DNA from 3 places in the Nocardia sp. SSK8 genome. Region 1 is predicted to be linked to each of the others. Evidence: riboswitches for the same ligand, from Rfam matches in the RefSeq annotation. Region 1 holds a riboswitch; each other region holds the start of a gene.
The links. A riboswitch is a leader RNA that binds a small molecule or an ion and turns the genes downstream of it on or off. The one in region 1 is predicted to bind S-adenosylmethionine.
Positions count from the first base shown of each region.

Region 2: another riboswitch for S-adenosylmethionine. It lies ahead of WA675_RS24475 (aminotransferase class V-fold PLP-dependent enzyme); the one in region 1 lies ahead of WA675_RS19205 (ABC transporter substrate-binding protein).
Region 3: another riboswitch for S-adenosylmethionine. It lies ahead of WA675_RS25420 (rhodanese-like domain-containing protein); the one in region 1 lies ahead of WA675_RS19205 (ABC transporter substrate-binding protein).

Region 1 is NZ_JBAGKD010000010.1:87,249-90,508, reverse strand. It holds gene WA675_RS19210 (ABC transporter permease) at 1-85, opposite strand, end outside; gene WA675_RS19205 (ABC transporter substrate-binding protein) at 120-1,736, opposite strand; SAM riboswitch class I at 1,776-1,866, opposite strand; gene WA675_RS19200 (hypothetical protein) at 2,080-2,784, shown strand; gene WA675_RS19195 (glycosyltransferase) at 2,799-3,260, opposite strand, start outside.
Region 2 is NZ_JBAGKD010000016.1:19,455-22,714, reverse strand. It holds gene WA675_RS24480 (excalibur calcium-binding domain-containing protein) at 1-468, opposite strand, end outside; gene WA675_RS24475 (aminotransferase class V-fold PLP-dependent enzyme) at 670-1,986, opposite strand; SAM riboswitch class IV at 2,033-2,147, opposite strand; gene WA675_RS24470 (MarR family winged helix-turn-helix transcriptional regulator) at 2,352-2,786, shown strand; gene WA675_RS24465 (Pls/PosA family non-ribosomal peptide synthetase) at 2,939-3,260, shown strand, end outside.
Region 3 is NZ_JBAGKD010000018.1:16,460-19,719, reverse strand. It holds gene WA675_RS25425 (O-succinylhomoserine sulfhydrylase) at 1-1,030, opposite strand, end outside; gene WA675_RS25420 (rhodanese-like domain-containing protein) at 1,043-1,459, opposite strand; SAM riboswitch class IV at 1,477-1,595, opposite strand; gene WA675_RS25415 (Rv0361 family membrane protein) at 1,640-2,098, opposite strand; gene WA675_RS25410 (FAD-dependent oxidoreductase) at 2,289-3,260, shown strand, end outside.

The DNA of each region.
Region 1 (3,260 bases):
GATACAGCACCACGAACGAGATCGTGAACGCCGCCCACAGCACCCAGAGCGCCTGCAGCACCCGCGAACCCACGTACCGGGGCAGCCCGGCCGGGCGCCGCGCGACCACCTCGCTCATCTCAGTGCCCGCTCAGCCAGGTGTCGAAGAACTGCAGCCGGGCCGAAGCCTCGAACGTCAGGTCCTGGGTGTGCCCGGCCGCGCCGATCGCCTGGGACAGCTCGACGGTGGGCAGGGCGAGGCCGTTGTCGAGCACCTCGCGCTGGGCCTGCGCGATCAGCGCGGCCCGCGCGGCGGTGTCGGTGGTGGCCAGCTGCTGGTCGAGTACCTGATCCAGGGCCGGAATCGGGCCGCGCGCGTTCAGATTGCGCCCGGCCAGGGCGAAGGAGGTGCGCAGGATGTCACCGTCGGCGCGGGTGGAGTTGCCGTAGACCGCGTCGTAGTCCTTGGCGTTCTGGCGCGCGATGGCCTCCGGCGTCGACACCAGGTCCAGCTTCAGGTCGACCCCCACCTGGCGCAGCTGCTGCTGCACCAGCTCCAGCACCGCCTGGTTGCCCGCGAACACCTGGCTGAAGGTCACCGCGAAGCTCAGCCGCTCCCCGTTCTTGACCCGGATGCCGTCGGCGCCGGGGACCCAGCCCGCCTGATCCAGCAGCGATGCCGTCTTCGCGGGGTCGTAGGCCAGTCGCGCGGACTGGTCGAGGTAGGCCGGGGTGGCCGAGGCCAGCGCCGAGGTGGCGGGCTTGAATTGCGGGCCGAGCACGGTGTCGACGAGCTGCTGGCGGTCCAGGGCGGGCAGCAGCGCCTGGCGCACGGCCGGGTCGCGCAGCGGACCGCGGGTCACATTGAACTGCAGGCCGAACGGGGTGCCGGGGTTCGAGGTGGACAGGATCCGCCCGCCGGTCGCCTCGATCTGCGGGGCGTCCTGGGGCAGCGCGTCGCTGATGGCGTCGAGCTGTCCGGAGGACAGGCTGCCGGTGCGCACGCCCGACTCCGGCACCACGGTGAACTCGATGCGGTCGAGATAGGCCTCGCCCTGGTGCCCGAAGACGGCCGAGCCCCAGTCGTATCCGGTGCGCTTGGCCAGCGTCGCGGAGATGTCCTGCTTGTACTCGGCGTAGGTGAACGGGCCGCTGCCGATATTGTCGCCCGAGCAGCGTTCCTCGGCGCCCTTGGCATTGGTCGAGGCGGCCAGGATGCCCAGCTGTGGCGTGGACGAGGCTTGCAGGAACTGCGCGTTCGGCTGGCTGAACTCGACGCGCGCGGTGAGCTTGTCGACCGCGGTGGTGCCGACATAGTTGGCCAGGTAGCTCACGCCCAGCGGCGCCTCGACGCCGCCGAGGCGGATGACCGCGTCGAAGGTGTCGCGCACCGAGTCGGCGGTGAGCGGGGTGCCGTCGCTGAAGGTGACGCCGTCGGCCAGGTGGAAGGTGAATACCCTGGCGTCGGGGCTGACCTCCCAGCTGCGCGCCAGCCACGGGGTGATCTCGCCGGTGGCGGGGTCCTGATCGGTGAGCGAGTCGACGATCTGGCGGGCCACGTAGATGGTCTGGTTGGTACCCGACTGGGCCGGGTCCGAGCAGGTCGGCGCGCCGGACAGGCCGTAGCGCAGGGTGCCGCCGGGGCGCGGCGGGCCGGCGTCACCGCCGGTTCCCGCGGTGTCGCTGCCGCAGGCCACCACGGTGGTGACGGCGGCGAGCGCTCCGGCGAGAGCGGCGAGGCGATGGCGAGGACGGATCACGGGGTGACTCCAGGGAATGCGTGGCACGGGGTGAGCCCTCCATCGGACCGGGCAGAAGCACCCACCCGTGACGGGTTGGTTGCTGCGACGTCGTCGAGCCAGGTCTCTCGGTCGCTCTGGATGGTTGCGCTCCGGCTGCTCGGAGCTGAACCAGCATGTGGCACCGGCCGGATACTTCACAACGGTAGAAATCACCGTGAGCGCAGCGGTTGGGCGCGCGGCGTGGGGCGGGCATACTTGCGCGGCATCGGAGGGTCTACGGTGCCGTGTCTCTCGGCCGGATCAGGGGTTTCGCGGAGTAGCGTCGGATCCGCGGGGGCCGACGATGAGGAGTTGCGCCGTGATCGTGCCGCGTCGTATTCCCGTGCTGACCGCCCTGACGGCCTGCGCCGCCACGGTGTTGCTGGCCGCCCCCGCAGCCGTCGCCCAACCGGCCACCCCGGCCGTCACCCGCGACGCGCCCGCCGCCACCGCGGGCCCCGCCGACCTGCTCGGCGCCTACCAGACCGTGGTCGAGACACTGAAAGCGCTCGGCGTGCAGCCGTTCCTGTATCCCACGGTCGCGGCGAACTGCGCGGGCGAGGGCATGGGCCTGGTCCCCGCCGTCGCGGGGGCGGTCCCCGGCCCGTGGCCCAGCAACGCCGTACCGATCCCCGGCCTGGACCTGACGGCCGTGAAATCCGGCCAGACGCTGTTCACCTTCCTGCCCTACGGCATGGCCCCCGACACGCCCGCCACCGAAACCGCGGGCATGCAGGTGGCGTGGCTCAATCTCAGCACCGGGCGCGGCGGCCTGGCCTCGATGGGCTCGATCGCCGAGATCGTGCGCGCCATGGTGCCGCCCGAAGTGCCGGTGGAACTACGGCCTCTCGCCGAGAACACCATCCGCGACTTCTTCTTCGCCGCGATCCCGCTCGGTGGGGTGCGCGCGGTCCCGGTCGATACCGGCCACGGCACCGTCCTCGCGGCGGTCTTCGGCACCACCGATAACGCGGGCAAGTCCTGCTTCTTCTTCCCGACCATCGGCATCACCGAGGTCCCCTGATCGGTCCGGAACGGCTAGGCGCGCAGGGAGATCGACGTGTCGGGGGTGACCAGCGGGCGCTGCTTCCAGCGCAGGTCGCCGCTGCGGTGGTGCCGGTGCGAACGGACCCACAGGGCGAGATAGTGGCCGACGGCGATGGGGTGTGCCGCGGCGGAGAGCACGTCGGTCCGGCCGGGTGGGCGGCGGGTTTCGGTGCCGCGGGCGACGATCCGGCCCGTGACGGCCGCCAGGTAACCCAGCACGCCCGCCCGCCGGGTGCGGCCACGGCCGAGGAGCGCGGCCAGTGGGGGCAGCCAATAGGCCAGGGCGAGCAGCAGGCCGATGGCGGCACCACCCTCGATGCGCCCGCCGTAGGCCGACCACAGCCAGCGGGTATAGCCGTTGGTGAGTTCGTCGGCGCCGGTGTACATGCGGGTCCGCGCGGCGTGACTCGCGGTGACCAGGGCGGTGCGGTGCCCGGCCCGGCGCAGGGCCCG
Region 2 (3,260 bases), on a different contig from region 1:
GTTCTTGTAGTAGACGCTGGGCGACGAAGGGATTTCCGGTTCGGGGACGAGGGCAGCGGGCGGGGCGGGGAGGTCGACGGTGGTTGTCGGTGCGGGGATGACGACCGGCGGCGGGGGTGCGGCGGTCGTCGTTGTCGGAGCGACGGGAACCACGGGGACATCGACGGTGGTGGTCGGCGTGACGTTCGCGATGGCGGGCGCCGTGGTGGTCGGGGTCGCCGTGGTGGTCGGGGTCGCGGTGGTGGTCGACGCGACCGTCGTCGACGACGTGCGGGTCGTGGTCGACACCTCGACGACGCGAGTGGGCGAGGTCTTCGTGTCCGCGCCGTCGTCGGCCAGCCCGCCGATCGCGGCCAGACCGACCACACCGGCGACCCCGATCCCGGCGATCAAGGGCCACCGGCGCTTCTTGTCCTGTGGTCTGGGCGGACGGGCCCAGGGATCGGGCGGCTGAGTCGGTCGTGTCACGGTGTCCCCTAACGAATCCGAGCGTTGTTTCGGGGCTCATCGCGACCGGCCGAAGTCCTGTTACCCACACGGGCGGCGCGTCAAACATTCCTGTTTCGAGCACTGCGGGAGCCGGTCGAGCATCGACACGATGAAGCGGTCCGGCCGGAACACCGAGGACTTCGGCGCGGCCGGACCCGCGCGGGCCCGACCGTCGCGAAGTCAGCCGATCAGGCAGGGCGCGGCACCGACCGAGGCATCGGGAGTGAGGGGGCGGGTTTCGGGGGTGGGGTTCCAGAGGCCATCGGTGGCGGCGTAGTCCCAGGTGGGGCCCTGGGTGACGAGGGTGGCGACGGCGGTGATCAGGCGATCGACGTCGGCGGGGGTGGTGCCCAGTCCGATGCTGGCGCGCAGGGCGGCGTCGAGGCCGAGGCGGGCGAGCAGGGGGTGGGCGCAGAAGCGGCCGTCGCGGACGCCGATGGCGTGTTCGGCGGAGAGGTAGGCGGCGGCCTGGCCGGGGGCGTACCCGTCGACGGTGAAGGCGACGATGCCGACGGAGTCCGGGCTGTCGGACCAGATGCTGACCAGCGAGACACCGGGCAGAGCACTCAGTCCCTCGCGCAGCCGATCGGCCAGGAAGCGTTCGTGCGCAACGAGTTCGGCCGGGTCGATGGCGGCCAACGCGTCACAGGCGGCGGCGATGGCGGCCGCGCCCAGCACATTCGGCGATCCGGCCTCGTGCCGCTGCGGCGCGGGAGCCCATTGCACCGCGTCCACACCCACCGAGCGCACCGCGCCGCCACCGGCCAGGTACGGCTCGCCCGCGTCCAGCCAGTCTCGGCGCCCGACCAGCACCCCGGCGCCGAAGGGCGCGTAGAGCTTGTGGCCGGAGAAGGCGAGGTAGTCGATGCCGGTATCGCGCAACGAGATCCGGCGATGCGGTGCGAGCTGGGCCGCGTCGACGAGAATGCGCGCACCACACAGATGCGCGATGGTGGCCAGCCGCTCCAGCGGCAGCACCTCCCCGGTGACATTCGACGCCCCGGTGACGGCGAGCAGCGCGGCGGGCTTGCTGCACAGCTCGGCGACGACCCGGCGGATGGTCTCCTCGACGGTGTCGGCGGCCTGCACGACCCGTCGCCCGTGCGCGGTCCACGGCAGGAAGTTGGCGTGATGCTCGATATCGAGCACCACGGTCTCCCCCGGCACGCACCCGGCCAGCAGGTTCAGCGAGTCGGTGGTGTTGCGGGTGAACACCACCACCTGGTCGTCGTCGGCATCGAGGAACCGGGCGACCGCCCCGCGCGAGGCCTCGTAGCACTCGGTGGAGATCCGCGAGGCGTAACCCGCGCCGCGGTGCACGCTGGCGCAGTACGGCAGCAGCTGCGAGATCCGGTCGGTGACCTGCTTCAACGCAGGCGCGCTCGCCGCGTAGTCGAAGTTGGCGTAGGTGCTGGTCCCGCCTTGGACCAGCGGCACCTGGAGGTCGGCGCCGGAGACGGCGACGAGGGCACAGGTGGGGTCGATTACTGCGGTCATGACGAAATCCCGTCGGTTCAGGGACTCGTTCCCGAGGGATGCTCCGAGTCCGCGCTTGCCGCGCCCACTGCGGACGGCGGCCAGGTCGTCACCCGGAGCACCCCACCGCGGAGGAGGGTTGCCGACCAGCTAGCCGGGGCTTGTCGCTGGTACTCGTGACCTGCAACGAGAGTGACAGACGATCGCCGCGGCTGTCAACCACCGAATTCCGCCGCCCGGAAAATCGCTGCCCGACAGGCCCCTTCGCCACGACACGCGATTGCCCCCGGATTGCCCTCGCGCGCGAACTCCCGCAACCATCGGATGACTCCACGATGGAACCGCCAAATGATTGAGTTCACCCACTATTTGTTAGAGTGGCCGCCATGTCCTCGAACCCGAACGCCGTCCGCGGTCTGCCGCGCTACCCGGTGTACGCGCTCGCACGACTCACCAAGGCCCTGCACACCGAGATCGACCTCCCGCTGCGCGACCACTGGGTGCTCACTTTCATCGCCGAGAACGCCGACCTGACCCAGAAGAAGGTCGGCGAGGCGCTCGGCATCGACCGCAGCGAAGTGGTCCGTCTGGTCGACGCCCTGGAGGGCGCGGGCCTGGTAGAGCGCACCCGCGACGGCAAGGACCGCCGCAAATACCGGCTGCGCGTCACCGACGCGGGCCGCAAACGCTGTAAGCGCACCGACAAGCTGATCGCCGAGGCCACCGCCCGCGTGCTGCACCGCCTCGACCCCGACGAGCAGGTCACCCTGCACCGGCTCGTCCTCACCGCGCTCGGCGACGAGGCGGATCCGTCCACGTGAGCACCGGCGCGGCACCGGCCGCGCACCGGTCCGGCACACCGTCCGGCGAGTACCGTTGGCATCTGGTGACCATCCCGTTTGCCCTCCGGTAACCCGACCGTGAAACAACAGACACCGATGGGGGTCAACCGATGAGAGGTGGACGCAGCGCGATGCTCGAGCCACACACCGAATTCGGGGCAGAGCTGCTCCGCGATCCGCTGCTGCGCGCCGATCTGGCGGCCGCGCCGCGCACCCTGGTCGACATCCTGACCAGCACCGCCCAGACCCACCCCGACGCACCCGCGATCGACGACGGCACCGTGGTGCTGAGCTATCTGGAACTGATCGCCGCCGTCGAGGCCAGGATGGCCGAGCTCGTCGAGGCGGGCGTGCGCCCGGGCGACCGGGTCGGCGTGCGGATGCCCTCGGGTTCGGCCGCGCTCTACGTCACCATTCTGGCCGTGCTCTACTCCGGCGCCGCCTACGTCCCCG
Region 3 (3,260 bases), on a different contig from region 1:
TGTCGATGACGCGCAGGCGGTTCAACACCTCGAAGGCGCGCTTCTTGCCGCTTTCGCCCGCGAGTTCGAAGGTGACGACGGTGCCGCCGCCGGACATCTGGGACTGGGCCAGGGCGTGCTGGGGGTGCGATTCCAGGAAGGGGTACTTGACCCAGTTCACGGACTTGTTCGTCTCCAGGAACTGGGCGACCTTCAAGGCGGAATCGGTGGACTGGCGCACGCGCAGGGGCATGGTCTCCAGGCCCTTGAGCAGGGTCCAGGCGTTGAACGGGCTCAGGGCGGGGCCGGTGTGGCGCATCAGGTTCTTGACGGGGCCGTCGATGTAGTCCTGGGCGCCGAGGATGGCGCCACCGAGCACGCGGCCCTGGCCGTCGATGTGCTTGGTGCCGGAGTAGACGACCACATCGGCGCCGAGTTCGAAGCCGCGCTGCAGCAGCGGGGTGGCGAAGACGTTGTCCAGCACCACCTTCGCGCCCGCGGCGTGGGCGAGCTCGGTGACCTTGCGGACGTCGACGAGAGTCTGCATCGGGTTGGCGGGGGTCTCGAAGAACACCGCCTGGGTGGGCACCGAGAGGGCCTGTTCCCACTGTTCGAGGTCGTCACCGTCGACGAAGACGGTCTCCACACCCCAGCGCGGCAGGATCTCGTTGCACACCACGAAACAGGAACCGAACAGGCTGCGCGCGGCCACGAGCCGGTCGCCCGCCTTCAGCAGCGCGCCCAGCGCGGTGAAGACCGCCGACATGCCCGAGGCGGTCGCGAAGGCGGCCTCGGCGCCGTCGAGCAGGCGGATGCGCTCCTCGAACATGGCCACGGTCGGGTTGCCGTAGCGGGAGTAGACGAAGTGCTCGACCTCGCCGGTGAACGCGGCCTCGGCGGCCTCGGCGCTCTCGTAGACGAAACCCGAGGTCAGGTACAGCGCCTCGGAGGTCTCCTCGAAACCGGAGCGGCGCAGACCGCCGCGGACGCCGAGGGTGGCGGGGCCGACGCCCTCGGGCAGTGGCTTGTCGAACGAACCACCGGTGATCATCTGCTGTCTCCCTTATGCCTGGCGCCACGGCAGGCCGACCGCGCGCCAGCCCACGCTGCCGCGCTGACCGAACGCGTCGGGTCCGCCCTCGAAACCGTCCAGCACGTTGTAGGACGGGGCGATGCCCGCCGCGGTCGCCACGGTCGCCGCGCCGATGGAGCGCTGACCGGAACGACACAGGAACACCACGGGAGCGTCGTCCGGCCGCCCGGCCAGCGCCTGCTCGAGCTCGGCGCCGAAGTTCGGGTTGCGCGTGCCGGTGCCGTCGACCCACTCGATGAAGTGGGCCGGGCGCTCGATGGAGCTGGTGTCGGGGATGCCGATCTGCGCCCACTCACCTTCGGTGCGCACGTCGACCAGCACCGCGCCGGGATGCTCGGTCAGGATCTCCCACGCCTTCTCAGGGGTGATGTCGCCGGCGTAAGTCATGTCGAACCTCCTGCGTGAATCCGCTCTTGCCGTGCCGGAACTCCGGAACACACGGCCAGGTCGTCACCCGGAGCACCCCACCGCGGAGGAGGGTTGCCGGCCAGCGAGCCGGGGCTTGGCGCTGGCACTCATGACCTTGCGATCCGAGATTGCCCCGGCACAGGTCACCGTGTCAAACGATCAGGGCGTGCAGACCAGCCAGGTGCCGTCGACCCTGGTCAAGTTCCAGGTGCTGGTCGAGGACGTGTCACCGACCTGGACGGTGGCGTCGATCTTGGCGCGGTCGCCGTTGACGGTCGGGTTCTGGAAACCCTTCTTGTCGATCGTCACCGCCGATTTCGGGCCGCCGAGGCGCTCGGTGAGGCCGGATTTCTGCTCGTCGAAGCCGGGACAGGCGACACCCTGCGGCGGACGCAGCTCGCTGCGTGAGCGCGCGTCGATATAGTTGGTGACGGCGGCCGCGAGCCGGTCGGCCTCTGTGACATTTTTCTCAGCGGGCGAGAGCAAGCCGCCCAGCACGATGCCGATGAGCACCAGAACCGCGATGACCGCGGCCGCGACGAACGGGACGATGGATCGCTTGTCGGTCTGATCCACCACCACGGGCTGCTCGTCCGAGCCTGTTCGCTCCTCGTTCATGTGCTAATCCTGACAGACCCGGTGCGGGCAACCACACCGCGCGCCGGGTGGCCACAACGCCGCAGATAGAATCGCGGAGAATGCGGCCCGCTGCCGAGGTCCACAGGCAGCTGCCAGCAGCCGGATCGCCAACTTAGCCTAAGCTAAATTGACGCCGTCAACAGTTCTCGACCAAAGGGTGCGCGTAGAAATGACCGAACAGAGTGCAGCGACTCGCCCACTTCGCATCGCGATCGTGGGTGCCGGCCCGGCCGGTATCTACGCCGCCGACGCGTTGATGAAGTCCGATGCCGAGGTGTCGATCGACCTCTACGAGCGCATGCCCGCGCCGTTCGGCCTGATCCGCTACGGCGTCGCCCCCGACCACCCGCGCATCAAGGGCATCATCACCGCCCTGCACAAGGTGCTCGACAAGGAGCAGGTGCGCCTGCTCGGCAATATCGACTACGGCACCGACATCACCCTCGACGACCTGCGTCAGTTCTACGACGCGGTGATCTTCTCCACCGGCGCCAACGCCGACCGCGCGCTGCCCATCCCGGGCATCGACCTGGACGGCTCCTACGGTGCCGCCGACTTCGTGTCCTGGTACGACGGCCACCCCGACGTGCCGCGCAGCTGGCCGCTGGAGGCCGAGAAGGTCGCCGTGCTCGGTGTCGGCAACGTGGCCCTGGACGTGGCCCGCGTGCTGGCCAAGACCGGTGACGAGCTGCTGCCCACCGAGATCCCGCCGAACGTCTACAAGGGCCTCAAGGCCAACAAGGCCGTCGAGGTGCACGTGTTCGGCCGCCGCGGCCCCGCGCAGGCCAAGTTCACCCCGCTCGAGCTGCGCGAACTCGACCACTCGCCGACGATCGAGGTCATCGTCGATCCCGAGGACATCGACTACGACGAGGGCTCGGAGGCGGCGCGCCGCAACTCCAAGCAGGTCGACATGGTCGCCAACACCCTCGAGCAGTGGGCGATCCGCGACCAGGGCGACCGCCCGCACAAGCTGTTCCTGCACTTCTTCGAGTCGCCCGCCGAGGTCATCGGCGAGGACGGCAAGGTCGTCGGTCTCAAGACCGAGCGCACCCAGCTCGACGGCACCGGCAACGTCAAGGGCACCGGCGAGTTCAAGCAGTGGGACGTGCAGGCGATCTACCGCGCGGTGGGTTACCTG